DNA from 2 places in the Erythrobacter sp. Alg231-14 genome. Region 1 is predicted to be linked to the other one. Evidence: predicted binding sites of a transcription regulator. Region 1 holds the regulator's gene; the other holds the start of a gene.
What was found. Region 1 encodes LexA, which represses DNA repair genes until DNA is damaged. Its sites were predicted from a motif close to GTTCCNCNCTTGTTCT; they were not measured.

Region 1 (15,149 bases):
GTCGGCGAAAGCCGCGCTGGGTTGCCATTCGACGGCGCATTGAAGGATGGTCAGTGCGTTCGGATATCAACCGGCGCCCATGTCCCACCCAGTGGTATCAGCGTTCTGATCCAAGAAAACGCCCACGTTGATGGCGATACAATCTCCCTCGCCCCCGATGAGCAAGCACCCGAAGACGGTCGACACATCCGCAAAGCCGGGTTCGACTTCACCAAGGGTCAAACGATCTTGGGCAAAGGGACACGAATGGGCCCGGCGCAAATTGCCCTCGCTCTGTCTGCTGGCCACGACACCATCCTGCATCGCGAGAAGCCCTACACCTCTGTCTTAGACAGCGGTTCGGAGCTGACGCAATTCGCGGCAGATTGCCAACCGCATCAGATCCCGGCCAGCAATGGGGCGATGATCGCCGCCATGTTGCAACCCTTCACAGGGCTCGTCGAGAATCTAGGCCCCGTTCCAGACGATATGGATGCACTTGCCGCCGCATTGGACAAGGCTGACGGACACATACTGATCACGTCAGGGGGCGCATCCGTCGGCGATCACGATCTCATGCAGGCCGCATTGAAGGCGTGGGGCGCTGAGATCGATTTTTGGAAAGTCGGGATTAAACCCGGCAAGCCGTTGATGGTCGCGACGCGAGGGAAAGGGGATGAAAGGCAAGTCATACTGGGCTTACCGGGCAATCCTGTTTCCAGCTTTGTCACTGCATTCCTATTCGCTTTGCCTTTGGTGAAAGCGGCCATTGGCGACCCTGAGCCGTTGCCAAAGCCGACCTATGTGAAATCTGCCGAGGCACTGCCCGCGGTGGGAACCCGCAGAGAGTTCCTGCGCGGCGTGTGCGATGGCGCAACCGTCAAACGCGCGGCGTCGCAGGATTCGAGCGCCCTGCTCGCCCTGGCATCATCCAATTGCCTAATAGATCGACCCGCCGGGTCAGATGCGGTCGCGATCGGACAGCTTGTTCCCATCTTTCATCTTGAGAATGGCTGAATTGCGCGGTTTTACGCATTTCACCCGCTTGACTTAACTCCGTAAGTTGCCTAATTGTTCTGTATTCGTTCACCATATCGGTGCGCGATCAATGCTTCGAACGCATCGTTATTCTGGTCTGTGATCGGGCGATGCCTCTGGGGGTGACAGAGTTTGGCACCGGGTCTGTGTAATAAAACAGGCTGTGCGGTGCGCCTTAGGGAGTTTGCTGATGTTAACGGCAAAGCAACACGAATTGATCCGCTTCATTCAAGAGCGGTTGGAAGACACTGGCATCTCGCCAAGTTTCGAAGAAATGAAAGAGGCGCTCGATCTAAAGAGCAAATCGGGCGTTCACCGCTTAATCTCGGCTTTGGAAGAGCGTGGATTTATCCGACGTTTGCCAAACCGTGCCCGCGCTTTGGAAGTGATCAAACAACCCGAAGACGCGACCCCTGCACCACGAGCAAGCCAACCGGTAACGTTGGCGGCAAACGATGCGGTGCCTGCGGCGGTCCGTCCGAAAGTGGCAGCCCCCGAACCGGCGAACGACGTCATTGAAATTCCCCTTCATGGTCGCATCGCGGCCGGTGCTCCGATTGAGGCGTTGGAGGGACAAAGCTCTCTTCCTGTGCCTGCGGCATTGTTGGGACCGGGCGAACATTATGCGCTTGAGGTGTCGGGCGATTCCATGGTCGAAGCCGGTATTTTCGATGGTGACTTTGCGCTTGTTCGTCGCACCGACAATGCACGCGACGGAGAGATCGTCGTTGCGCTTGTTCGCGGCGAGGAAGCCACATTGAAATATCTGCACAAAGACAGCGGCATGGTCCGCCTTGATCCTGCGAATGCGGCTTATGACCCACAGGTCTACGGTGCAGAGGAAGTCCAAGTGCAAGGTAAGCTTGCCGGTCTGTTGCGACGCTACCATTAAGGGTTGGAGTTGAGCCGGGGACGATCGGCGTCACTGCACGTCAATCGTCCCCGCCCAACCACCATCCATGCTCGCCCTGCCCCGTGGCGACCGACGTGATCTCTTGATTGGCGAGGTCGATAGACAATCCGCCGCTTTGTTCCAGCATATTGCGGTCCGCTTTCAACCAACGCGGTGCACACGAATAGGGCAGATATCGATCAGCAACAACGATGTCCGCCCGCTCACACGCAGCGGCTAAAGCGCGTTCTTCCACCAATTCGCGATTGCGCGCGAGTAAGAGCGACCATTGTCGCCCTCCCCGATCCAGCGTGATGACGCAAAATTCGGTTGAACATTGTGCTCCTTCCCAATCCGCCATCGGCAAAGGATCGCTGGTAACACTCGACATTTCGAGCAGATTGTCGCGCGAATAGGATGATCTGCTGTCCCGCAAGGAAAGCAATCGGCGGCTGCCATCTTCATCCGTCATTGTGATACCGACATGGCGTCCTTCGCGTCCGATCAAAACATCTGGAATAGGCGTCATCATCAACATGCCGGTCGCGATCACCGCTGGTACAAAGCCAAGCAATCTTGCCCTTCCATTCCAAAGCGCGAGCCACAATCCGCCCAACACGAATAGGCCGATTGTTACCGTGCTCATTTGCGGCATCAATTTGACCGCACCGGGTTGCGCCGACGTGAAATGTGCAATGCCCAGCAACATGTTGAGTGATGCTTCCACCACCCACCAAAACGGTTTGCCCAACCCAATCAAATCAAACGCCAATGCAACAGCGATAAGAGGCATCGATATGAAGGTAACCAAGGGGATCGCGATGACATTGGCCAAAGCGCCGTAAAGCCCCGCGCGGTGAAAGTGGAACAGCACAACGGGCATCAACGCAATTTCAATCACCAACCCAGTCACGAACAACATAAAGATATTGCGACCGGTGCGATGGAACCACGGCTCCTCGCGCGGGGCGAGGAAGGCTTTCACTGGGCCGCTCGTATGCAAAGCGACAATCGCGAGAACGGCAGAGAAACTCATTTGGAAACTGGGCCCAACGACGCTTTCGGGCCATAACATCAGGACGAAGATCGCCGCGACTGCCACCATGCGCAGAGACAAAGCATCGCGCCCCATGGCCAGAGCGATAAGCACAAGCATTGCGGCCACACAGCTGCGCACGGTCGGCACTTGGGCCCCGGTCAATAGAGTGTATCCAATTCCCGCCAACGCACCCGCAGCGGCGGCCAAGACTGGCAATCGCACCCGCAAAGCAAGGCTGGGAAACAAAGCCAACAATTTGATCGCCACGAAATACACAGCCGCGATAACCGCGCTAACATGAAGCCCGCTAATCGCGAGCAAATGGGTTAGTCCGGCATCCCGCATGGCGTCTTCGTCGGCATCACCAATGGCACCGCGATCGCCGCTGGCAAAGGCGGCAGCGATAGTCCCCGCCCCGCCATCCACGCGGCTGCGAACATGGGATGATAACGCCCGTTGCGCAGCGACCATTCCGCTAGCTTTGGGCGCGGGTTCAACAATCTCAACCGCCCCCATCACGCTGCCGGTGGCCGCTAACCCTTTGAACCATGCTGCACGCGCAAAATCATACGCGCCGGGCAACATCGGGCTGGCGGGAGGCATCAATCGCGCTCGCAATCGCACAACGGCGCCTTCTGCTAGGGCTTCATCGTCGAAAGTCTTGCCAACGCGCTCACCGGCATCAGCCACCGCCTTTTCCAATGTGTCCAGCGGCACATTGACACGGATCTTGCGCCCTTGGCCCGTTTCCGCATCGCGAACGGCCAACGTCAGTCGGATCCGTTCTTGCGCGGGTTGATCATCGCGCTCCAGAATGTAACCCTGAACGCGTTCTATGGTGGGCCTATCCAATGCCTTCGCGCCGACCATTTCGGACCGTATCCAAATGACGCAAATTCCGGCGGCAAATACCAACGAGCACGCAATCAAGGCCTGCCGGACTTGCCCTCGCTCCGCTTTGTCCCGCCAAATGGCGATAGCAAACAGCGCAGCAAGCAAGCTGAGGCCGATTGCTCCCATCCATTGCCAAGGTGTCTTAAGCGCAAACCATGCGAGGATGCCGGCCGCAAAAATCACCGCGAGCCATGGTGCTCGGTCAAAGCCAGCCTGCGATAAAAAACGTTCGACAGCCCCTGCTATTCCTCGCCCTGCGCTGGACAAGCCGTCGACCCTTTGCCACAGGCGCGGGGTAGCCCTTTGGGGTGTGGCCGGATCGTTCTCATGATCAGCATCGGTGCTGTTCGGATCGCCGGCAATAGGAATAATCGGCGTATCAGCCATTGGCCATGTCCCTTTGGACCCAACACCATTGGGCTAGGCCGGGTTCGGTTTGCTAAGTGAATAGGAAATAACAGCTAATGGCAAGCCCACAGGCCAAAACTGCAACCGGAAACGCTGCCGGAACCGTCGTCACCCGCTTTGCGCCGTCACCCACTGGATTTCTGCATATCGGAGGCGCGCGCACCGCGTTGTTCAACTGGCTGTATGCACGCCATCACGGCGGCAGAGCGCTGCTGAGGGTCGAAGACACCGATAAGAAACGGTCCACACAAGACGCTATCGACGCGATCCTGGATGGGCTGGATTGGCTTGGGTTGGATTATGATGACGCGCCGACATTCCAATCGAAACAGGCCGACCGTCATGTCGAAGTCGCCAACAAACTGCTGGCTGCGGGCCATGCCTATAAGTGTTTTGCCACGCCCGAAGAATTAAGCGCGATGCGGGAGCAGCAAAAGGCCAACAAGGAGCCCATGCTGTATGATCGCCGCTGGCGCGATCGCGACCCATCCGAAGCGGCGAACGGTGCACCCTTTACTGTCAGGCTGAAAACGCCGTTGTCGGGTGAGGGAACAATCCACGACGAAGTGCAAGGCACTGTTTCGGTGAAGAATGCCGAACTGGACGATTACATCATTCTGCGCGCCGATGGGACGCCGACATACATGTTGGCGGTTGTGGTCGACGATCACGATATGGGCGTTACGCATGTCGTGCGCGGCGATGATCATCTCAACAACGCCTTTCGCCAATTGCCGATCTATCATGCGATGAACGATATCGAAGGCGACTGGCCCGAACCCACATACGCCCACATCCCCTTGATCCACGGAGCAGACGGAGCAAAACTGTCTAAACGGCACGGCGCGCTTGGCGTGGAAGCGTATCGCGATGACATGGGTATCCTTGCCGACGCATTGTTCAACTATCTGCTGCGACTTGGATGGGGCCACGGGGACCGCGAAGAGATCAACCGCTCCGAAGCGATCGAACTGTTTGACCTATCCGGGGTGGGCAAAAGCCCATCGCGATTTGACCTCAAAAAGCTCGAGAATCTCAACAGCCATTACATCCGCGAAGCCGATGATGCGACGCTCGCCGCCCTCGTGTTACCACGTATAGAGGGGCCGTCGGATATTGGCCTCCTAACGCGAGCGATGCCGGTTCTTAAAACTCGGGCGAAGAATCTCGATGAACTTGCTGATGGTTCGACCTTTTTGTTCGCGCAGCAACCCATGTCGATGACCGAAAAAGCGGCTAAATTCCTCGATGACGATGCCAGAACGCGGCTTAACGCCATATCAAAGGCTCTTGAGGCCGAAAATAACTGGACAATCGACGCTCTCGAAGCCACTACCAAATCGCTTGCCGAAGAACTCGAACTGGGTTTTGGGAAGCTGGCACAGCCAATGCGCGCTGCGCTCACTGGGACAACAACGTCACCGGGAATTTTCGATGTTCTTGTCCTTCTGGGACGGGAAGAATCTCTGGCACGGCTTAACGCACAAGCGGCGTAACAACCGAATTCCAGAAGCACACAATTGGGCAGGAGACACACCTTGGCAGACAAGCAAGCCAAACTCGAAATTGACGGGCAAACACATGAGTTTCCCGTGCTCGAAGGCAGCACCGGCCCCGATGTGGTCGATATTCGCAAGCTTTATGGCGCGACAGGCAAATTCACATTTGACCCTGGCTACAAATCGACGGCGAGCTGTGAAAGCGCGCTGACCTATATTGATGGCAATGAAGGCGTGCTGCTCCATCGCGGTTATCCAATCGGGCAATTGGCCGAACATTCCTCATTCATGGAAACGTCGTACCTGTTGTTGAACGGCGAATTGCCAAGCAGTGATGAGCTTTCTGAATTCAACCACACGATCACGCGACACACAATGCTGCACGATCAATTACGCCAATTTTATCAGGGTTTCCGCCGCGACGCGCACCCTATGGCGATCATGTGCGGTGTTGTGGGCGCTCTTTCGGCGTTTTACCACGACAGCACCGACATTTCTGATCCAGAACATCGCAAGATTAGCTCGCACCGTTTGATCGCAAAAATGCCGACGATTGCGGCGATGGCGTACAAGTATTCCATCGGTCAACCGATGATGCAGCCTGACAATTCGCTCAGCTATACGGGCAATTTCTTGCGCATGACGTTCGGCGTTCCTGCCGAAGAATACGAAGTGCATCCTGCCATTGAAAAGGCGATGGATCGGATCTTTATCCTTCACGCCGACCACGAACAGAACGCCTCGACATCAACGGTGCGTTTGGCCGGTTCGTCGGGTGCCAACCCGTTTGCCTGTATCGCTGCGGGCATCGCCTGTCTTTGGGGTCCGGCGCATGGCGGCGCTAACGAAGCCGCTCTCAACATGCTGCAGGAAATCGGTTCGCCTGACAAAATCCCGCACTACATTGAACGTGCAAAGGATAAGAGCGATCCGTTCCGTCTGATGGGCTTTGGTCACCGCGTTTACAAAAACTACGATCCGCGTGCGACAGTGATGCAGCAAACATTGAAAGAAGTGTTTGAAGCGTTGAAGGTCGACGATCCCGTGTTTGAAACCGCGCTGCGGCTTGAAGAACTCGCGCTCAACGATGACTATTTCAAGGAAAAGAAGCTGTTCCCGAACGTCGACTTCTATTCCGGCATCATTTTGTCGTCGATTGGTTTCCCAACCACCATGTTCACCGCCCTCTTCGCCCTCGCCCGCACCGTGGGTTGGGTCGCACAATGGAACGAAATGATCTCCGATCCAGGTCAGGTTATCGGCCGCCCGCGTCAGCTTTACACCGGCCCGACGCAGCGCGATTACGTTCCTGTCGGAAACCGTTAATTCGAAATTTGATCGACACGATCTAACGCCGAATGCAATAGGGCGATCCTACTTCTGCTGCCGCAGAGTGTTAGGATCGCCCTTTGTGCATTGTGGGTTAGGATAGATGATTGTCGGCATCGCCAATAGGTGTGCCCATAGGGTGCGTAGCGGGATTAGCCTCGCGGCAATGTTAGCCTAAATTCTGCACCGCGCTCATCGTCAACACGGTCCGATTGGACGACTTCAAGATCGCCGTCCATCGCCAGCGCCAATCGTCGCGATATATAAAGGCCTAGGCCAGAACCGCTGTCGTTGCCGCCGTCAGAATCGCGCCCAAGCCGTTCAAATTTATCAAAAATTCGATCCGCCTGATCGGTTGACACTCCTGCCCCTTGATCAATTACGCGCAGATCGACCGGGTCATCACTTTCCGCGCCAACCGCAATGGTCACAACGCTGTTCTGCGGCGAGTAAGCGATCGCATTGCCGATCAAATTGATCAGGATCTGTAAGACGCGCCGGAACTCTGCAATGGCGATGACCGGGGCATCGGGCTTCGTTATGTTCAAAGCAATCCCGCGATCCTGTGCGCGCACCCCCAATATGCCTGCCGCACGCGACGCCGCGTCGCCAAGGTCAACCGCCTCTTGAGCCGTAGTAAAGCCGGGGGCTTCGACAACTTCCAAATCCGCTAGGTCATCCAACATGCCCGAAAGGTGCTGTCCTGCCGCGGCGATGTTTCCGGCATACTCGCTGTATTCTTCGCGCAAGGGCCCCGCCAATCGAGTGCGAATGGTCTCAGCGTTCGCGATGATCCTTGCGATGGGCTGCCTCAAAACCGGTGTGAGAGCGCTGCCAATCAATTGCGATTGCGCCGAACTGTGCTCATCGTGGTCTTCGGATGACTCCGAATTCAGCGGCTCATCGGCCAGCATCAGCAATTCAAACCCACGCGGTGCGGCGCTGGCCGGGCCAAGGGGGATCAATCGCACTCTCCACCGGCGGTCGGACCCATCGAAAGTGCAATAGACCCCATCTAGCAAGCGCCAATGCATTGGTTGATGATGGGCCACGCCGCTCAATTCGACATAGTCGGTCCACACCTTGCACGGTGCCGCCGCAATCGCGTCTTGGAACACGCTCGCATCCGCCGCGCCCGACGTCACAAATTGAACCTGTTGCCGCGCATCCAAACGCGCATTGATTTCGGCCGCAGCGCGATCAATGGCATCAATACGATCGGCAAGATCGCGCGAATTCACTTCCGGTTGGGGGGCGCGTTGCCAGTTCTCGACCAACACCTCACAGCCGCCGCCATGTTCATCGCTAAGCGGATGAACGCGGACAAAGCCGCTGACCATCTCTGTACCGTCATAAGCCGTGAATTCACGCGCGATGCGCAATCCCATCTCGCGCCCTTGCCGCACGAGATCGAGCAATTCGGGCACCGCTAAAGTCCCCGGTATGGAACCGCCACAACTTTCGTGCAGCTCCGCCAACGGCTCATCCGCCGTCAGCAGCCGATCTTGATCGTCGGTCAGGCCCCGTGCGGCCAATAGAGATTGTTGCCGGTTCATCGCGCTGTCTTAGCCTACACCGTGGCCAAAGGCGGGAACATACGACGCATCTCGGCCTGCCAGCAATTCTTGCGCGCGCTCAGGCGCCATTGCGCCAATGCCATGTGGCAACATTTCGCTGGGTTCGATCAATAGGAATTGCCGCTCAATTGCCTCCACCTGCATCCCCGCCGCCCTAAGGCTTAGTGCAAGACGCGCTGCCTGCCTTTCGTGACAGGCTAGTACCGCCAGATCGCGGGGTTGCCGCGTTAGGGTCGCTATCCCAGTTGTGAAAAGAGCCAGACCTGCGTGATCCAAATCCAGCGCCGCAACCGCCCCACCCCGCATGGAAGAGACGAGCCGAGCCAACAGGCCCAAACGCCCTGCGCCTTCGTCATATTGGGACTTCTGCGCCTTCATCGCCGCGGCAATGCACTCTGCTTCTGTCACTCCGACTCCCGCCGAAACGGCTTTCTTGAAACGTTTAATCGTGGTGGCGAATAGGTCGGCAGGCAATTCGCCTATGGGCAATTCCATGCGCCGTTGGCTTTGTGCGAAGCGTGACTGCGCCGCCAGAGTCGTCATCGCCAATTCGGCGATGGCCGCTTGGTCAGACGCGATCAATTCCTGCAAAAGCGGGCTAAGCACCGGATCGACCGATGATCTTTGTTCCAAACGCTCGGTCAAATGGCCTTCCATGGCCAACGCGTAAAGATGGTTGAGCAGGCCCGCGTCTCCGGCCAAGTGATCGGCAATCCGATCGACCGTAGAGTTATCAAGATTCCCGCCCAAAACGGTTGCGGCAACCGCGTCGTATCCGCCAACTATCGGGTCTTCATCGGCCCCTGCAGCGCTTGCTGTAATCAATTGGCGGGCCAAGTCCGTCAACATTCCGCGAAGGCGCGCAACGATAGCATCGCTCACCAATGCATGGCCCGAACTTTCCAGCATATGCGAAATTACAGGCGCAACACCGCTCAACGCGCGATTGCCGCGCGCCAATTCATCCCGCAGGATCGCCTCAACGGCCGGTGTTTCGGTCATATCTCTAGCCACTTCGCCCATGCAATAGCCTTTACAAGAGCTATGGTTAAGCCCCGGTTAGCCGAGCAAATTTAGCCAAAATCGATTGTTCTATCGCCGCAACAGCATTTGGATCAGTGCTAGAACGGCGAACCCGGCAACGGCTTCTGGCAAGTATCCAAGCACCTCTGCCAGCGCGAATCCCGCAAAATGAGTGGTGCGATCCTGCCAGAATGCCGTCATTGGCTTAAGCGAAATCGAAAGATCGGATTGCTCCGATTTGCCCCGGTCTTTCGCTGAAACGCCTGCCAGATACGAAACGCCAATGGCCATGATTGCTATGGAAACCGTAACTACAGGGTTGGTCCCAATACCCATCGCCAAGATAAGCGCCAAGATGGCCAATCCGTCGATCAGGACGGGCAGCCATTGACCGTATCGCTTGGTTTCGTTCTGTCCCCACAAACGATCGCGGAGCCCCGACCAGTCCACACTTAACGCACCCCCAAACGCCGCTAAGGCCACCACTCCAACGCCCGCAGCTCCGTAACCAAGCCCTGTAAGCCCTACCCCTAACGCGGCGAAAAACGTGCCAGTCACTGCAGTGATTTCTGGCCCGTTATCCAGCCACTTGGGCGCGATTCGGCGCGTTAAAAGGGTCGCCACCGCTTTGCCAGGGCTCGTCCACGGCGGTTTTGCCCCGCTGTCATGGATCAAGGCGGCTTCTCTATCGGCTAGAGTGGCGAAATCATCCACCACCATCCAACGCCCCGATGTTAGGCCAGTTTCGGCCATGGGACGGCATTCAACCCGCGCTTGCAATGCCAATCGCAACAACATCGACATCGCGTCGCCATCCGGGGGTAAATCGGCAAGTTGATGCACCTGACCTGCGCGCATCACTGAAATTCCGGCCCAGTGCCGATCCCGATCAATTCTCTCAAAATCCTCTGGGTTGGCCTCCACCAATGCGTGCCCCGCCGGCAACGTCGCAATTCCTTTGCGCAGATTGATCACGATTGGATCATTCGGGTCGGAATTCTCGGAAATGCAAAATTCTTCTGTCACCGCGCGATCGGCGAGCAAGCCATCTGCGAACATGATCAAGAGATCATCGGCCCGAACCAAACTCACCAATTGCAAATTGTTGCGGATTGCGTGGAATTCTCCGCCGTTATCCTCGACCAATTTTTGGAGCGAGAGAAGCGTGTCAGTCGGCGCATCGCAGAAACAGAGGAACCGTTCGCATCCCATCGCCGTCGCAGCATCGATCTGCCACGCCAACACGCTGCGCCCGGCCAACATAGCATCGGCGCGCAATGCGCCCGATGGCATTCGTTTGGTTGCAGCAAGTAATGCGGTGCGCAAGGGCGATGTTCCAATGCAAATTCACAGCCAGAACCGGCCGTGACTGCGTTAGCTACGCCCGCACAGTGCCTCGCATCAAGCGTTGCACAACAGGAAACCCCATGATTTTGCGATGATCAGGTGTGCAAAGACGCCGAAGGCTTGCCAGAAAACCGGGCCAAAACAGTTTCGATTGAACGAATTGCCGCGGGCTCACCCGGTGCCGAATCCAATGCATTGTCCGCAGCGATCAACAATTCCTCTGCGTGAAAGCTCGCGGCCAGCCCTTTCAGGCGCATCGCTGCAACAGTCCAATTGCCATCGCAACGCGACCGTTTCAGCAAATCCAATTGCTTCTCGGCGCTTTCAACAAACGCCACCCGCAACTCTCCCAAAAGCGCCGGATCATCTCCAGCAGCCGCAGCGAGGGTCGCGTCTAAGTCTCCGCTTTCATAAGCCATGACAGACGTCATACGAGCTTGAGAGTTAATGCGGGGTTTATCCTAGACGCGGCTGTGGTATCTATGGCCCATGTCGGGTGGACAACATATCAGGGCCGTAGGGCCAGACGCCGCGCAAAACGCGCAATCCAAAACTCTGGGCGAAGGCGATTTGCCGTCCGATGGCGACGGTCAAGAATTGACCGATGCCATTGAAATGGATGGTGAATTGGACCTTAGCGATTACGATATCGAAGAGGCTTACGAACCTATCGATAGCCGATTTGCATGGGTTGCGCCGACAATCGCGATTGCGTTGATCGCGGGTTGGACCGCTTTGTACGGTTGGGCGATGCGCGATCAATTTATGGCCGCAGCGTCCGCTGAACCCGCGCAATGGACCCGTTGGATCATCGATTGGTCGGTTCCAGTATTGCTAGTCGGCGTGGGCTGGTTGTTGACCCTGCGACATTCCCGCGCAGAGGCGAAACGTTTTGCTGAGACGGCCGCTATGCTGTCGCAAGAGAGCAGTGAGTTGGAGACGCGTCTAACCGTGGTCAATCGAGAATTGAGCCTCGCAAGAGAATTCTTGGGAGCGCAATCGCGTGAACTGGAATCGCTTGGCCGGGTGGCGAGTGAGCGCATTTCAACCCATGCCGGAGAACTCCAAGACCTGATCAAATCAAACAGCGCGCAGGTCGATTCCATCGGCAGTGCGAGCGAAACGGCCTTGGGCAATATGACCCGATTGCGTGATGATTTGCCCGTGATCGCCAACTCCGCACGCGATGTGTCGAACCAAGTGGGCAATGCAGGCCGAACGGCCCAAGATCAGCTTGATAAATTGGTGACTGGCTTCGAACGGCTCAACCAATTCGGCAAAGCGAGCGAGACACAAGTTACTGCATTCGAAACGCGTGTTTCTGAAACCATGGACGGCTTTGAATCGCAGATGAAGCGTGTGGAAGAGACCATCGGCTCACGCCTCGAAACGGTGAAGTTGCAGGCCGGTGAATATCGCTCTGAGGTCGAAGATGCTGAAAGCCGTGCCTTGGCCGCGTTGAACGAACGCATGACCATGCTTCAAACCGAAGCGAAAGCCATTTCGGGTAAGTTGCGAGAGGCAGAAGTCGGCGCAATCAGCCAGTTGGACGCCTCGCGCAAACGGTTCGAAGCAGACATGACCGAAACGGTCGAAATGCTCGATCGTTTGGACAAACAGGCGGTGACCGTCTCACAAGAACGCGTCAAAGAACTGCACGATCAAGCCGAGCGCGTTGATCAGGCGCTTTCCGCAAGGGATCGCAAATTCCACGAAGAAACCGGGCAACGCCAAGAAGAATTCGACACTCGCGAAGCGCAGGCCAGCGAAGTTCTGGCGCAACGAATGGCCGACCTCGATGACGCAATGGCCGAACGACGAGAGGCGCAAACACGCGAAACAGAGAAACTCGTCGCGCATAGCAGCGCGATGGGCGAGCAATTGGACACCTTGCGAACGCTGATCGCTGCAATCACTGCCGAAGGGGAGACAGCGCGTCATGGCCTTGAAACGGGCATTGGCGCATTGGGCGAACAATTGTCGGAAAAACGCGAAGCATTGGGCGAGACCGAGAAGCAGCTCGATGCATTGACAGAATCGGGCATTCGCTTGCTTGAGATCATTCAATCTGGCGCCAAACACAGCCGCGAAGATCTGCCCGAAGCGATCGAAGGCGCCTCAAGCGCGTTGGGCTCGGTCGAGCAACGCGCCGCTGCATTGTCGGGCATGATGTTCGCCACCTCTGGCAAGGCTGGAGAGCTGGGCAATTACTTGGTCGAAACACAAAGCAAAATTGAACAGGCCGACACGTCCATCGACGCGTTGCAAGCCAAGCTTTCGGAGCAATCGGAAGATACCCTGGCCAAACTTCAAGGTTTGCGCGGTGGCTTTGCGCAATTGTCCGAGCAAAGCGACACCTTCGCCGGCTCTTCCCAAGATGCGTTGCGCGAAGCGCTCGGCTCGCTCGAAAATGCCACGAAATCCGCATTTGCAGCGTTGGAAGACGGCGCGCGTGAACGGGTGGGTGGTTTGGCAAACACCATTTCGAAAGACGCCGTCGCGGAATTGGAACGGTCACTGCGCAACGACACCGCGGAAACCGTTGGCAAACTGGAACAAGCCGCCGCCCATGCATCCGGCGTTGGGCGTGAGGCAACAGTTCAGCTTCGTGACCAATTGGCCAAGGTCAACGAATTGACCATCAATTTGGAACAACGGATCGAACGGGCCAAAGAATTGTCGCAAGAGCAAATTGGCAATGATTTTGCGCGCCGGATGGCTCTTATCACCGACAGCTTGAATTCAAATGCGATCGACCTTGCCTCTGCGCTTTCCACCGATGTCACAGACACAGCGTGGGACGCGTATCTCAAAGGGGATCGCGGCATCTTCACGCGCCGCGCGGTTAGCTTGTTGGATAGCGGCGAGGCTAAAGAAATCGCTGAACTGTATCAAACAGACGAGGCGTTCAAAGCCAATGTCAGCCGGTACATCCATGACTTTGAAGCGATGTTGCGGTCGATGTTGTCCACCAGAGACGGCAACGCATTGGGCGTCACCATTTTAGGATCGGACATGGGCAAACTCTACGTGGTGCTTGCCCAGTCAATTGAGCGTTTCCGCCAATAACCGCTTACTGTGATTGTTCTGCGATGGTTGGTCGCTCGGGGAAAATGTTGATGTCATCAACTCCGATCCAACCATATTCGAAGTTCAGAACGAACAATGTCGTCAACACAATTGCGACGATCGTCGCGCGCACCAAAATTCGAGCGGGGCGAAAGTTGACGGGCGCGCTTTCCGCTTGGCCGGGCACTTTCTCAACGCCAGCTTCATCCGCGGTGCGCACGCCAAATGGCAGCATGACAAACGCGGTCATCACCCAAAACAGAAAATAAACCGCCAAGATCGACGTGATCTGCATTACCGATTGGCTCCACCGCTTTGCGCGTTGCCCAATCCGGGCATCACAACGCGAACCTGTGGGCTTTTGCCAGACCAACGGCGCGCAGCGCGACGCGCGGCCAAACGTGCCGCCTCGTGCACGACGGCAGGATCGCTTGCCTGATGCCCTTTCAGTTTGCCGATGGCTTTGAGGATGTCGCTTTGTGCCTCTTCGATGAATTCAGGCATGTCTTCATCCAATGGAAGGCCTAGCACTTCTAGAGCGGGGCTTTCACCGCGCGCCAACACAACGACAATAACGCCCTCACCCGCAATCCGGCGGCGCATTGCAACAGCCTCTCCATCAGCGGGGGAAATAATGTCACCATCGAGCACCAAGCGGCCATGGCGGACTTCAGCGATCTTGCCGGGATCTCCGGGTGCGAGCCGCACGATGTCACCGTTTGATTGAACGATGCTTGTAGGGATGTCGCATTCATGGCCAAGACGGGCTTGTTCGCGCATGTGACGCATTTCACCATGCACAGGCACGAGGATGTCGGGTTTGAGCCAATCGTAGAGCGCGACCAACTCTGGGCGCCCAGGATGGCCGGAAACATGGATCATACTTTGGCGATCGGTCACCATCTCAATACCGCGACGCGACAATTGATTTTGCATCTTCCCGATGGAAATTTCGTTTCCGGGAATTTGTCGCGATGAGAACAATACCACGTCGCCGCTCACCAATTTGAGCGGGTGGTTGTCATCCGCTATCCGCGCCAGCGCCGCACGCGGCT
Region 2 (15,149 bases), 1.7 Mb from region 1:
AGCGGGCGCGGCGGCGGGCCTATGCGTTGCGCCGTATTACAACCGCCCAAGCCAAGCGGGATTGATCGCTCATTTCAGCTACCTTGCAGAATGCTGTGATTTGCCAATTGTTTTGTACAATGTGCCCAGTCGAACCGTGACTGATATCGAAGATGAGACTGTCGTCGCGTTGGTGCGCAAATATCCCGATCGCATCGTCGCTATCAAAGACGCCAGCGGCGATTTGTCGCGCGTGGCCGACCATCGGATGGGGATTGGGCGCGATTTTTGCCAATTGTCGGGCAATGATGAATTGTGGCTGCCGCACTCCGCTGCCGGGGGTAGGGGGGCAATTTCGGTCACGGCCAATGTTGCACCCGCCCTTTGCGCAGAATTCCAAGCCGCAATCGCCGCCAATGAGCTAAAGAAGGCGCGCGAATTGAACGACCGTTTGTTCCCGCTGCACTACGCCATGTTCTCCGATGCCAGCCCGGCTCCGGTGAAATACGCCCTTAGCCGTGTGCACGATTGGTTTTCGCCGAGCGTGCGCCTGCCGATTGTCGAAGCGAGCGCGGAATCACGCAAAGCAGTCGACGCGGCGTTGGAGCATGCAGGCTTGTTATAAGGCCGTGACCGGTCAATCGGCCGGGTTGTGTTCCTGAACAAAAGCAACCGCCGAATTCAGCATGATCTGACGCGTTTCCGATAGAGACAGCCAATGGTCTTCTCCGTCCAGCGTGATCAATTCATGCGGTTTGTCCTCATCGTCCAACGCATCGGCCATTTTGACCGAATGGATATAGGGCACGACCGTGTCATCGCGCCCATGGATCAACAAAATCGGCGCATCGGCGCGTTCGGCAAACCGTTCCGGTGACACCGCATCCCATGTATCGGGATCGCCAAGCTGTTCGCGTAGCGCCGTTCGGGTAATGCGTGTTTCGCCGCTGGCCCGGTAGTCTTCGCGGTACATCCGGCGAATATCGCTAACGGGTGCCACCGCAACGGAACAACGGTAGAGCCCCTGTTGCAACGTCACACCGGCAAGCGCGGCATATCCGCCATAACTTGCGCCAACGATACAAGCGCGATCTGGATCGACAATCCCAGCTTCTGCCAATGCGGCGAGCCCATCAGAGATATCTGTCTGCATTTTACGTCCCCATTCTCCGTAACCCGCCCGGCGGAATGCACCATCGCGATTGGTTGATCCGCGAAAATTGGGTTGAAATACGGCGTAACCGCGCGACGCAAATGCCTGTGCCCACCAATCGAAACGTTCGCTGTCAAAGCTGTGTGGCCCGCCATGCGGCAGCATGATTACAGGCAGGTTATTCGCTTCGCGACCCGGAGGCAGGGTTAGGACGCCGTCCATCTCCAATCCATCGGATGCTGTGTAATCAAAAGTGGAAAATGGGCCGACATGCTGCGGCTCAATATCGGGCCGCTCATAGGCGATCGCTTCGGCGGATAGATTGCCAACATCAACTGTGAACCAGGTCCCGCTGTCGAATTGGCCCGATGTTCTGACCACGACGTGACTTAGATCGTCGCTCCAATCCATCATGCTCATCGAGAAATCGGCAAAAGCTTCCCGCACCATACGAACGGCTTGGGCTTTGTCGGGATCTTCGAATACGGGACGGGGGTCTGCGCCTTCTTCCAAATACCCGCTTAGATGCCCTGTTTGCGCATCAAAATAGAGGCGATCAATGTCGATGCCGGGAAGAAATTCCTCAGGCTCACCGCCGCTCAACGGAACTTCGAACCGGCGCGAACGGTTGTTCTCATCAACGTTGTAATAAATCACAGACTGACCGCCATAACCCAAGCCGATCAAACCACTGCGACCGCTTACGGACTGACCTTCAGCGATGATTTGCCGGTTCCCATTGCGGATGTCCCATCGTCCGTTCTCACGATGGATGTCATAGGTTGCGGCAACGTCTCCATTGGCGTCGATCAACCAATCATTGTCGTGGTTGTCGCTGGCCGCGGTGGCGACGCGTTCGGTCGAATTGTCGACCATGTCGACGCGGTAAAGATACGGGCGGCCGTGGCGAAATTCATACTCGCCAGCGCGGATGCCTCTTGCCAATTCGATGGCACCAAAAAATCCGTACCAGCGGCCGCCGATCTGGCGAATGCCGTAATTGCCAAAGATTGAATTCACCAAGGTGCGCCGGTTGCTAAAAACGACGTTGCCTTGTTCTGCAACATTGATCGGAATGGTGACCGCGAACGAAAATTCGTGCTTGTCGGTGGTGAAATTTGCGCCCAGATCCTCGGTCGTGCTGTACGTCAACAACAACCGGTCCTCGCCAACCCAATCGAAACGGCGCACCTTATAGGCATCGACATTGGTGCGAGAGATAATGGCGTTGTTCTCATCAAAAGCAACAAGGACGCGCGTACCGCGAACGCTCAACAATGCGGCAAGACGCTTGCCCGACGGGGACAAGGCGGCGTCTTCGATCTCTGGCAATTCGCCATAGGCACTTAAAGCGGGAGCATCGTTTGCAGATGCGGCTATCGGTTGAACTGTTGAATAGAATGCCAAGCCGATTGTTGTTGCAACGACCATCGCTTTACGTAGAATTTTCATGACAACCTTGCCCCTTTAGGTGTTCGCCATTGAGTAATCGTCGCGAGTTTGACTGTTTGATTTTAAAAAAACAACTGTTTTACGATGGTTTATGGGACAAGGCAGAGGTGACTTTTCAATTCATGGCGGAGCGCGTAAAGGCCCACCCACTATGGCACGCCCCAAACCCGAAACCTTTGATAAATTGCACACGGTTGCGCAAAATCGGCGCGCGCGTTTCGATTACCACATCGAAGATAAGTTTGAGGCGGGTTTGGCGTTGCAAGGCACGGAAGTGAAAGCGCTGCGTGCAGGCGAGGCAACCATCGCGGAAAGCTACGCAGAATTGCGCGATGGGGAAGTGTGGTTGGTCAACGCCAACATCCCCGAATACAGCCACGGCAACCGGTTAAATCATGAACCACGTCGCCCACGCAAATTGTTGTTGAACACGAGAGAAATCAACAAGTTGTTCGGTGCAGTTGAAAAGAAGGGGATGACGCTTGTGCCCTTGTCCATCTATTTCAACAAGACCGGTCGCGCCAAGGTTGAACTGGCTTTGGCCAAGGGTAAACAAGCGCATGACAAACGCGCCAGCGTAAAAGACCGCGATTGGAAGCGTGACAAAGCGCGCTTGATGCGAGAGCGAGGATAGAATCGGAGCTTTCGATATAATGCGCGTGGGTCAGTTAACCCACTGGTCAGACGCGTTTCGGTACCCATATGCATAATCATGGTGGTCAGGCCTTCATATACCCGCATCGTGCGCGGCACGGTGTCATTGACCGCGCGTCGCGTGGCACGGAGCGTTGCTGTGCACAGCGCCCCACTGGATGAGGCGGCCTGACATGGGAACGCAAGGTTCATCGAAATCGGGTGGTAAGACTTGGGCTGCGGATATGTTTCGTAAATATATGCCCAAACGCGAAGAAATGGCCCGCAACAAATATCTGCGGCCGATCGCGCATCGTTTTCTAACGCCGGAATTGTGGCGGTTTACCCGCCGTTCGGTCCCGCGGGGCGTGGCGCTTGGTCTTTTCAGTGCGTTCATCATTCCAGTCGGTCAGATTTTTCTCGCGGCATTTTTGGCTTTGCCTGCGCGTGCGAACGTGCCGCTCGCGGCGCTTGTCACATTTGTCACCAACCCGTTCACGATCGCGTTTTGGGCGGTGATCGCGAACCGAGTCGGCCAATTTATCCTGCGCGTGGATGCCGCGACTTCGGGCGTTGCCAATGAGCAATTGCAAAGCGGCGATTGGCAATGGGTGATCGACGCGTTTGAATTTGCAGGTGTGACTGTCGTTGGCTTCTTTGTCCTTGCCATCATCTCGTCGGCGGTGGGTTATCTGCTTTCGAGCGCAATTTGGCGCGTTATGGTTGCACGCAGGCGGGCAAAACGTTTGAAACGTATGGAAGAGCGGCTCGACCAAAGGCTCAACGCCAATTAGAGTTGCCTATTGCGGCTATCAGTGTCGCGTTCCGTCGCAATTCCTCAGTGGTGAAAATCATGACAAACACCGCGGCTTCAGAATTGGCCAATCCCGGACCGGTCTTAGGGTTGGCAAATGAATCGGCAATAGCCGAACGCGGCGCGGTTTCGACCAACGTGCCAATGCTTTTGGGCATCACCTCCGCATTGGCGCTGAGCGCGGCTGTCATATTCTTCGTCACCTCCAATGTTGTTTTGACAGGCGCGTATGCGGCTGGATTGATCGTGCTCTTGATTGGCGTGGTTTTGGTTGAGCGAATGGGCGCAGAGACCGCGGGCACAGAATTGGCGGTGCCTGATTGGTCGGTCACTGTGGCGGCGATCGAAAAACAGGGTGAGGCAATTGCGATCACGGACAGGGCCAACCGTCTGGTTTGCGCGAACACCGGGTTCGTAAGCGCGTTCGGTGCGACAAGCTCTCCTCCTGCGATGCCATTTGAACGGCCTGCGCTTGAACAATTGAGCAAATTGACGCGAGAAGCATGGCGTGATGGCGCCGCGTCGTCGGGCGCAGTCTATGCTGGCAAAGGCGTGCAATGGGCGATTTCGGCAGAGCGAGCAGGGCGCGGCGACGATCATTTGATCTGGCGATTTGTGCGCGAAAACACTGATCACCGCGATTTATTGAGCGAATTGGATTTGACCGGACCGCTTGGCGAAGTGTTGAGCCGGGCCGGAATCGAGGCGGCGATCACCGCCGCCGATGGCGTCGTGCGCAGCGTCAGCGCCGGTTTTGCCGAACGGGCGTCAGGTGATCCAGCAGCGACCTTGGCTGGACAGAATTTCGCGAGCCTTTTGCGCGCGGATGATCGTGATCGAATATTCTTCGCGCGCGAAGGGCGGGGCGGTACGCCGCAAACTTTGATCGACGTGCCGCTTTCTGAACCATCGCAAGCAGGCACGACACCCGGCCCCGATGACGGCGCCTCTTTGATGTTGTTGGTCGATAGCGGCGTCGGCATTGGCAGCGTCTGGGGCAGCGGTCCCGATGGCGCTGGACAGGCGGGCGTCGCCCAGCTTGAGGCGTTGTTGGCGCAATTGCCGTTGGGGCTCGCCATGACCGACCGCGATGGTCGTTTTCTGTTCGGCAACGACGCGTTCCTAAGATCGGTCGAACGCGCCGATCACGGACTGCCCGCATTCCCAACCGATTTGGTAACCCGCGAAGACAAAGCGGCGCTTTCCGATGCTGTGCGCAGGCACGGGCGCGGACCCGCGACCAGCGGGGACATGGCTGTTCGCCTGACCGGAAGTCCCGACGAACCGGTTTCCCTTGGGCTTGCGGGCGTGCGCGGTTTGGGAGAGGCGGCGGTGTTGCTATCTCTGGCTGATTCCAGCGAGGAAACGCAGCTTAAACGTCAGGTTGCGCAGGCGACCAAGATGCAGGCTGTTGGTCAGCTTGCAGGGGGCGTCGCGCATGATTTCAACAACGTGCTCACCGCCGTTATTGGCACATGCGACTTGATGCTGCTGCGCCACACGCCGGGCGACAGCGATTATGATGACATTCAACAGATTCGCGCCAATTCAAACCGGGCCGCGTCGTTAACCCGGCAATTGCTGGCGTTCTCACGGCAACAGACCTTGCGGCCAGAAATTCTGCAACTCCCCGATGTGATCAGCGAAGTGGGACCCTTGATCAAACGATTGCTGGGCGAGAAAATTGGATATTATGTCCAACATGACCGCAATTTGGGCGCGGTGCGGGCCGATCCGCAACAACTTGAACAAGTGATCATGAACCTTGCCGTGAACGCGCGCGACGCCATCAATACCAAAGGTGCGCATGGCAAGATACAAGGTAAAGTCCCTGGAAAAGCGCCAGTTGAAGGCCGGATTTCATTGTTGACGCGCAGCCTTCAATCGAAAGAAACGATCAAACTGGGTACAGAGGTGTTGCCCGCTGCCGATTACACTGTGCTGATTGTTCAGGATAATGGCGGCGGCATCCCGGCTCAGGTTCTGCCCAAATTGTTCGAACCGTTCTTCACCACGAAAGAACAGGGGAAGGGCACCGGCCTTGGTCTGTCGACCGTGTACGGGATTATCAAACAGTCGGGCGGGTTTATCTTTGCCGACAACGTCACCACGCCCAGCGGCCGGGTTATCGGCGCGCGCTTCACGATCTATTTCCCGGTCCATCACGGCGAAGCGCCGCGCCGCGTTGAGGTGGTTGACCCGGTCGGATCGTCCGAATGGTCAAAAGGCGGGCGTATCTTGTTGGTCGAAGACGAAGATATGGTCCGCATCGTGGCCGAACGCGCCCTTTCGCGCGCGGGGTATCAGATCACGGCATGCCCGGGAGGCGAAGAAGGTTTGGCGGCGATCGCAACCGGTGACGACTTTGATCTGATTCTAAGCGATGTGGTCATGCCGGGAATGGACGGCCCAGCAATGGTTCGCGAAATTCGCGAACAACGCCCCGATGTTCCGGTCCTATTTATGTCGGGATACGCCGAAGAGGCACTGCGATCTGAAATCGATATCCCTGATATGCATTTCATCGCCAAACCATTCAGCGTGGCCGCCATCAGCGACAAAGTAGGCGCGGTCATGCGCGCTGCAAAGTCCGCCGAAAAGCTTGCCGATTAGCGCAATCCAAAATAATTTTTGTTCCACACTTGTTCTTTTGGAACAAACTGGGTACATGTGATTCCAACAGGGGGCGCCAAAGGGGCTTTCCCAACCCAAAGGTCGGTTAAAACTCAATAACCAACCTAGGAAAGTGAAGGAGCGCGTGCGATGCCTACTCAATTGAAATTAGTAGAGAAGGAAAAAGGCGTGGATCGTCAAAAAGCACTCGATGCTGCACTCGCTCAGATTGATCGGGCGTTCGGCAAAGGCTCCGCCATGAAGCTGGGTTCGAAAGAGGCGATGGAGGTTGAAGCTATTTCGACCGGCTCGCTGGGATTGGACATTGCTCTTGGTATTGGCGGCCTGCCCAAAGGACGCGTCATCGAAGTGTACGGCCCTGAAAGCTCGGGCAAGACTACATTGGCGTTGCATGTGATCGCAGAGGCGCAAAAGGCCGGCGGTACGGCTGCATTTGTCGATGCGGAACACGCGCTCGATCCCGTCTATGCAAAAAAGCTTGGTGTCGACATTGATGAATTGATTGTCTCGCAACCCGATACAGGGGAGCAAGCGTTGGAAATCACCGACACTTTGGTTCGCTCGAACGCGGTGGATGTGTTGGTCGTCGATTCGGTTGCGGCGCTTGTCCCACGGGCCGAAATCGAAGGCGAAATGGGCGACTCGCATGTCGGGCTTCAGGCGCGATTGATGTCACAATCTTTGCGTAAACTGACAGGTTCGATCAACCGTTCGAAATGTATGGTGATCTTCATCAACCAACTTCGCATGAAAATTGGCGTGATGTACGGTAACCCTGAAACGACGACGGGCGGCAACGCTTTGAAATTTTACGCCTCTGTTCGTCTCGACATTCGCCGCACCGGTCAAATCAAAGATCGCGACGAGGTGATTGGCAACTCGACCCGTGTGAAAGTGGTCAAGAACAAGGTCGCTCCGCCGTTTAAACAGGTCGAATTTGACATCATGTATGGTCAAGGGATCTCAAAACGTGGCGAGATTCTCGATCTTGGTGTGAAAGCAGGCATCGTGGAAAAATCAGGTAGCTGGTATTCCTATGACAGCGTGCGTATCGGGCAAGGCCGTGAAAATTCCAAGACTTACCTCATGGAAAACCCAGAAGTTTGCGACAAATTGGAAGCCGCCATTCGCGGTAAAACCGATGAGGTCGCCGAGGAAATGATGACAGGGCCGGACGCGGACCCCGAAGGCTGATCCTCAAGCGGGCAATTCGCGGTCACGCTTTGACCGCGCGCTCGAACAACCGGAATACCGGCGTGGACTGTCTCTCCCCCGAGAGGCGCGGTTCACGTCGGTTTTTCGTTTGTGTTCGGGAGTGTTTTGGGCGGCGACCCTCGCGGCAGCGTGCTTCTGCCGAAACGGTCCACAATTGCTTTGGCCAGAATGGTTCATTTGGCTCACGCTTTGGCTTGTCGAGACCTCATGCATTGCTTAACTGACATTGCATGACTTCGACTAATGACATTCGCCGCTCCTTTCTGGATTTCTTCTCAGGAAAGGATCACGCGCCGGTGCCAAGCGCACCGTTGGTTCCGTACAACGATCCCACATTGATGTTCGTCAATGCGGGTATGGTTCCGTTCAAGAATGTCTTCACCGGTCTGGAAACACCGCCCGCACCGCGTGCGACGTCTTCGCAAAAATGTGTTCGTGCCGGTGGTAAGCACAACGACTTGGACAATGTTGGCTACACCGCGCGTCATCACACCTTTTTTGAGATGCTTGGAAATTTCTCCTTTGGGGATTATTTCAAAGAACAGGCGATTGAAAATGCGTGGACGCTTCTCACACGCGAATGGGGCCTGCCTGCCGACAAATTGCTGGTAACGGTTTACCACACTGACGATGAAGCCTTCGATATGTGGCGCAAGATTGCAGGATTGCCCGATGATCGTATCATCCGCATCGCCACCAACGACAATTTTTGGTCGATGGGCGAAACCGGACCGTGCGGGCCAAGCTCAGAGATCTTCTTCGATCACGGCGAACACATCGCCGGCGGCCCTCCGGGCAGTCCAGACGAAGACGGCGATCGGTTCATCGAAATCTGGAACCTGGTCTTCATGCAATTCGACCAAGCGGCCGACGGCGTCCGCCGCGACTTGCCCAGCCCTTCAATCGATACCGGAATGGGTCTGGAACGGATCGCAGCCGTTATGCAGGGCGTGCATGACAACTACGATATCGACACGTTCAAGGCCTTGATCGCTGCATCGGAGAACCATACAAACGTCGCCGCCGCAGGGGCCAATGCTGGTTCTCACCGGATTATAGCCGACCACCTGCGTTCCACATCATTTCTGATGGCGGATGGTGTGCTGCCTTCCAATGAGGGGCGCGGATATGTTTTGCGGCGGATTATGCGCCGCGCCATGCGACACGCGCACCTTTTGGGAGCGGGTGAACCGTTGATGCATCGGCTTGTTCCTTCGCTCGTGACCGAAATGGGACAGGCTTACCCGGAGCTTGTGCGCGGTCAGGCGTTGATCGAAGAAGTGCTGTTGAGAGAGGAAACACAATTCCGCAAAACTCTCGATAAGGGACTCAAGCTGTTGGATGAGGCAACGGGCGATATGTCGTCTGGCGGAGAACTTAACGGCGAAACCGCGTTCAAACTCTACGACACGTACGGTTTTCCATACGACCTAACCGAAGATGCGCTTCGTGCGCGCGGGATCAGCGTTGATCGAACTGGATTTGATGGCGCAATGGAGCGTCAAAAGGCGTCGGCCCGTGCGGCTTGGAAAGGGTCAGGCGAGGCGGCTTCGGGAGAGGTCTGGTTTGACATCGCAGAGCGTGAAGGCGCCAGTGAATTCACAGGTTATTCGTCCACTTCGGGCGAGGGGACAGTCGTTGCCATTGTCAAAGATGGCGACGAAGTTGCATCGGCCAAAGCAGGCGAAGACGTTGTAATCCTGACCAATCAAACGCCGTTCTACGGTGAAAGCGGTGGGCAAACGGGCGACACCGGCACGATCAGCATGCCCGGCGGGTTGGCCGCAACTGTTACGGATACAAGCAAGCCGCTTGGCCGACTGCACGCGCATCATTGTGCCATATCGGCCGGCACGGTGTCGGTCGGCGACAACGTACAATTGGAAGTTGATAGTGAACGTCGATCACAGATTCGCGCAAACCACTCCGCCACCCATCTGGTGCATGCGGCATTGCGCAATCAATTGGGCAATCACGTAACGCAGAAAGGGTCGATGGTTGCACAGGATCGTCTGCGCTTCGATTTCTCCCATCCCAAAGCGCTCGACCTTGATGAAGTCACCGCGATCGAGGCGCAAGTGAACGCGGAAATCCTCGCCAATGAGCCGGTTGCGACGCGATTGATGAGCCCCGATGACGCCGTTGAGGCGGGCGCGCTTGCCCTATTTGGAGAGAAGTATGGCGATGAAGTCCGCGTCCTTTCCATGGGCCGCGCCAATGATGGTGGACTAAGTTATTCGGTTGAATTGTGCGGCGGAACTCATGTGAATGCGACGGGCGACATTGGGGTGTTTCGGATCATCTCTGAAAGCGCGGTTTCGTCTGGTGTCCGCCGAATTGAGGCTCTCACAGGTGATGCCGCGCGCAATTGGCTGGTTGGGCGCGAAGAGGCGTTGAAGTCTGCCGCAGGCGTAATTCGTGCCACGCCGGAAGAAGTCCCTGCTCGGATCACTGCTTTGCTTGAAGAGCGTAAGCGGCTTGAAAAGGAATTGGCCGAAGCGAAGAAGGCGCTTGCCCTTGGTGGTGGCGGAGCTGCGACCGGGGCTGAAGGCGGCGGTGACGAAGAGGTGGCCGGGATCGCATTCAGCGGGCAAGTGCTCGAGGGGTTGAGCCCTAAGGAGCTGCGCCCATTGCTGGACGAAACGAAGGCACGACTTGGATCTGGTGTTGCAACGATTGTCGCTGTGAATGACGGAAAGGCCAGCATTGCTGCGGCTGTTACCGATGACCTAACCGACCGTTTCAGCGCGGTTGATCTTGTGCGCAAAGGCGTTGAGGCTCTTGGAGGGAAGGGTGGCGGCGGTCGCCCTGACATGGCGCAAGGCGGTGGACCAGATGGCTCAAAAGGTGCCGATGCGATCGCAGCGGTAAAGCAAGTTTTGGCCGGGTAGCTGTTCGGCTACGCCGGGTCGGGATCGGCTGCTGACGTCCTTAACTTTGGTTTTTGATTGAGGCCCCCATCCACCTCCAACCGTTCGCGATATTCGTCCCGTTTCGCGTGGATTGATGCGATAACGGGTCCCATCGCCACGCCAATATCGACCAACACCGCTTCGGATAGCTGCAAGGAGCTTTCCAGGTTCTCTGGCACCGAATGGCTTGCGCCAGCCCGGTAGAGAGACGCAGCGTGATCGGTGTCGCGGGCGCGGGCCACGATAAGCAAATCGGGATATTCGCCGCGCAATTTGGCCACAAGACGCTGGGCCAAGACGGGTTCGTCCATCGACAGGACCAAAGCCGGTGCCTTTTCAATGCCAAGACGGGACAACGCATCGCCGCGCGCGGCATCACCAAAGGCTGCGCGATATCCGTCGCGCTTGGCGTTGTCGATCATATCGGGATCGGAATCGAGAATGACATAGGGTTGATCGTGCGTGACCAGCATATCGGCAATCAGTCGACCGACCCGGCCGCCGCCAATGATGATCGTGCGCGCCTCGCTTTCATCGCCATCGGGCAATTCGGGCACAGCTTCGACGCGCCGCGCAATGACCCGGCCCAGTTTGGCCAGAACCGGCGTAATCGTAAGCCCGATGGCGGTCACAATCTGCCAGAACTGGGCCGTTTCTACGTCGATGACCAAAGCGCTGGTCGCGGCGGCCAGCACGATCAATGATGTTTCGCTGGGGCTGGCCATTAAGACCCCAGTTTCAGTCGCTGTGCTGCGGCGGGCACCCATCAATTTGAGCAAACAGCCCGTGATGATTGCCTTGAACACCAAGACTCCGACCACGGCGGCGAAAATCTCACCCAGGTTGCGCCAGATCTCCATCACATCGATACTCATCCCGATTGTGATGAGGAAGACACCCAAAGCGAGCCCCTTAAACGGCTGCATGATCGATTCGACTTCGCCGTGATATTCCGTTTCCGCGATCAACAATCCGGCAATCAACGCGCCCACAATCGGGGAAAGGCCGGTCGCTGCGGTGGCCAAACTGGCGCCGATCACAACCAGCAAAGACGCCGCCAAAAACAGCTCGGGGCTCTTGGTGCGTGCGGCTTGGCTAAACAGGCGGGGAAGGGCGAATCGGCCGATCACCAATAGGGCGATGATGACAATGCCCCCTTGCACCAATGTCGTCGTCAACCCGCTCATGCCGTCCGTGGCTGCGTTGGGGGCGAGCGCGCCGAGGATGAAGATGATCGGCACGATCATGATGTCTTCGAACAACAACATCGACAATGCGGCGCGTCCAACCGGCGAACGGGTCCCCGATATTGGCAGCACAATCGCGGTCGAAGAGAACGCCAAGGCAAAGCCCAAGGCGAGCGCCGCTGTCGTGTTCATCCCGCTGTAATAGCCAAAGAAGGCGGCCGACACGCTGCCGATGATCAGCAGTTCCAAACTGCCCAAACCAAATACGAGGCGGCGCAATTGCCATAGGCGGTTGAATGACAATTCCAGCCCGATCGCAAACAGCAACAAGATGATCCCAAAATCGGCGAACGGCGTTAATCGGTCCGGATCAGAAATCGTAATATGGCTAAGCCAGGGGACGCGATTGACCAGAGTCCCCAATCCATAGGGACCAATCAGAATTCCGATTAGGATAAAACCGATGATTGGCGTGATGCGAAAACGCGCAAACACGGGGATCACAATGCCCGCCGACCCCAAAATCACGAGCGCATCGGACATTACCGGAGAAAGGGTCAGTTCGCCTGCCATAGGATGCGATTAGCCTTCCTTGTCGATTGTGTCACGGATTGCGGCGATTGTTGATCAACGAGGGTTTGCACATTGAACGGGTCAGGGCGATCCAATCGTCCAACAAATAGGGCGGCCATTCGGATCGAACAGCCGCCCCATGAATTCTATGTTGAAAATGTGGACGGGCGGCGGAACCACCCATCCAGGCCAATTTACGACCAGCTTTTCATTTCGGTTTCGAGGTTTTGAACGATCGCTTCAAAGAATTGCTCAGTCGTCAGCCAGTTTTGGCTTGGGCCGATGAGCAAGGCGAGATCCTTGGTCATTTGACCTTTTTCGACGGTTTCGATGCAAACACGTTCAAGCGTTTCGGCGAATTTCACCACATCGGGTGTTTCATCGAACTTGCCGCGATACATCAGGCCGCGCGTCCACGCGAAGATTGATGCAATCGGGTTGGTCGACGTTGCCTTGCCCTGCTCATGCTGACGGAAGTGGCGTGTAACGGTGCCGTGTGCTGCTTCGGCTTCGATGGTCTTGCCATCAGGTGTCATCAAAACAGATGTCATCAGGCCGAGTGAGCCGAAACCTTGAGCGACCGTGTCCGATTGAACGTCGCCGTCATAGTTTTTACATGCCCAAACGAACTTACCGCTCCATTTGAGAGCCGCCGCGACCATGTCATCGATCAAGCGGTGTTCATAAGTGATGCCTGCTTCTTCAAACTTGTCTTTGAATTCTGCTTCGAACACTTCTTCGAACAGATCTTTGAACCGGCCATCATAGGCTTTCATGATCGTGTTCTTGGTCGACAGATAAACAGGCCATTTGCGATCAAGGCCGTAATTCATCGATGCGCGGGCAAAGGCGCGGATAGAATCGTCGAGGTTGTACATCGCCATCGCGATGCCCGATGATTCGAATTCAAACACATCAAGATCAAGCTTGGTGCCGTCGGTGCCTTCATACACCAAACGCAGCTTACCCGGGCCCGGGATCAATGTGTCGGTTGCGCGATATTGGTCACCAAATGCGTGGCGACCAACAACAATCGGATGGGTCCAACCCGGCACAAGGCGCGGCACATTGTCGATGACGATTGGTTCACGGAAAACAACACCACCAAGGATGTTGCGGATCGTGCCATTTGGCGAACGCCACATCTTCTTAAGGTCGAATTCCTCGACGCGTTCTTCATCCGGCGTGATGGTTGCGCATTTCACGCCAACGCCATGTTCTTGAATCGCGTTGGCCGCATCGATCGTGATTTGATCGTCGGTCTCGTCGCGTTTTTCGATTGAGAGGTCGTAATATTTAAGGTCAACGTCGAGATATGGGAGGATCAGCCGCTCGCGGATCCATTGCCAGATGATCTTCGTCATCTCATCGCCATCGAGTTCGACGACTGGGTTTTTGACCTGAATTTTTTGCATGGCTGGCGCCTCATCCCTTTCGAGTGACTGTACACAACATCAATGTCTGATGTGATCCCTGCTGCGCGCTCTAGCAGAGGTGGGAGCGGGCGCAAGACCGGGGGAGCGGCTAATGTCGAATCTGGCGCTTTGACACTCTGATTGATTGGTTTTTGCGGCATTTTGGGGCCGTTTTGACCGTTTGCAGCCACGGAAGCCGCGGCGCACAGTGTAATGTCGAGCGAAAGACGGTCACGCAGGTCGCCGTACGACCGGCTGATGCCTTACGTCAGTGATTATCGATGCAAAAAGGGAAAGGGACGAATGGTGGGCGTAGAGAGAGTTGAACTCCCGACCCCTACGATGTCAACATAGTGCTCTACCACTGAGCTATACGCCCACGCGTTCGTCCTGTTGCTTCGCAGCCCTAGGGCTTCAAAGCGAAGCGGGCAACTAGCGAAGGGTTTATCAGTGTGCAAGCGATTCGTGCATGAAATTGCACCGCGTTTTCTTGGGGTGAACCCAGAATCACCTGCGCGCCCGCTATTTAGCCGATTAGACGCTGGCTTGTTGCTGGTCTTCAAACACGCGTTCCACTTCCAACACCAAATCGCGCAGGTGGAACGGTTTCGACAAGACTTTTGCATGGGGTTGCTCTCGGCTCGCCCGCAAAGACACCGCCGCAAAACCCGTGATAAACATGACTTTGGTGCGCGGGCTGACTTCGGCGCATCGTTGCGCCAACTCAATCCCGTCCATTTCTGGCATCACAATGTCGGACAGCAACAGATCAAATTCCTGAGTCTCCAGCAATGGCACCGCATCGGTGCCGCGATCGACGCTGCTGACTTCATAGCCCGCTTTGTGAAGGGCGCGTTCAAGATAGCTGCGCATCGCGTCTTCATCCTCGGCCAAGAGGATGCGGGGGGCAGAATTGGTAGGAATCGATGTCATGCAGGCTCCCTACAGTCGTTCACTTAAGAAATCTTTCCCAGATCACTGCAGTGACCTGTTTCGAGACGGGTAAACGCGATTGCTTACCGATTTCACCACTTTCCTTCGCCGTTCGTCGAAAAGCCACGCCCTCGGACTGATACGCAGTGTTTTTGTCGAAACGTTTGGTTCACAGATGTTTTGACACTCACGTCCAAAGCAGGCAGCAAATTGACCATGCGGTTAACGCCACCACATTTCGGCTCATCC

Region 2: a site for LexA is predicted at 6,665-6,680, ahead of recA (recombinase RecA). Genes of this name have one in related genera too.

Annotation. Positions count from the first base shown of each region.
Region 1 covers NZ_LT702999.1:2,461,853-2,477,001, reverse strand. The annotation lists gene BQ8290_RS11820 (molybdopterin-binding protein) at 1-996, shown strand, start outside; gene lexA (transcriptional repressor LexA) at 1,208-1,909, shown strand; gene BQ8290_RS11810 (ComEC/Rec2 family competence protein) at 1,950-4,229, opposite strand; gene gltX (glutamate--tRNA ligase) at 4,307-5,746, shown strand; gene BQ8290_RS11800 (citrate synthase) at 5,789-7,075, shown strand; gene BQ8290_RS11795 (ATP-binding protein) at 7,231-8,634, opposite strand; gene BQ8290_RS11790 (hypothetical protein) at 8,644-9,657, opposite strand; gene BQ8290_RS11785 (hypothetical protein) at 9,748-11,004, opposite strand; gene BQ8290_RS11780 (Hpt domain-containing protein) at 11,121-11,444, opposite strand; gene BQ8290_RS11775 (ATPase) at 11,515-14,094, shown strand; gene BQ8290_RS11770 (DUF1467 family protein) at 14,099-14,389, opposite strand; gene BQ8290_RS11765 (ribonuclease J) at 14,389-15,149, opposite strand, start outside.
Region 2 covers NZ_LT702999.1:735,353-750,501, reverse strand. The annotation lists gene dapA (4-hydroxy-tetrahydrodipicolinate synthase) at 1-604, shown strand, start outside; gene BQ8290_RS03460 (alpha/beta hydrolase family protein) at 617-2,584, opposite strand; gene smpB (SsrA-binding protein SmpB) at 2,736-3,218, shown strand; gene BQ8290_RS03450 (DUF2062 domain-containing protein) at 3,478-4,011, shown strand; gene BQ8290_RS03445 (response regulator) at 4,176-6,644, shown strand; gene recA (recombinase RecA) at 6,795-7,859, shown strand; gene alaS (alanine--tRNA ligase) at 8,111-10,771, shown strand; gene BQ8290_RS03430 (cation:proton antiporter domain-containing protein) at 10,780-12,552, opposite strand; gene BQ8290_RS03425 (NADP-dependent isocitrate dehydrogenase) at 12,747-13,967, opposite strand; tRNA gene BQ8290_RS03420 (tRNA-Val) at 14,272-14,346, opposite strand; gene cpdR (cell cycle two-component system response regulator CpdR) at 14,502-14,900, opposite strand.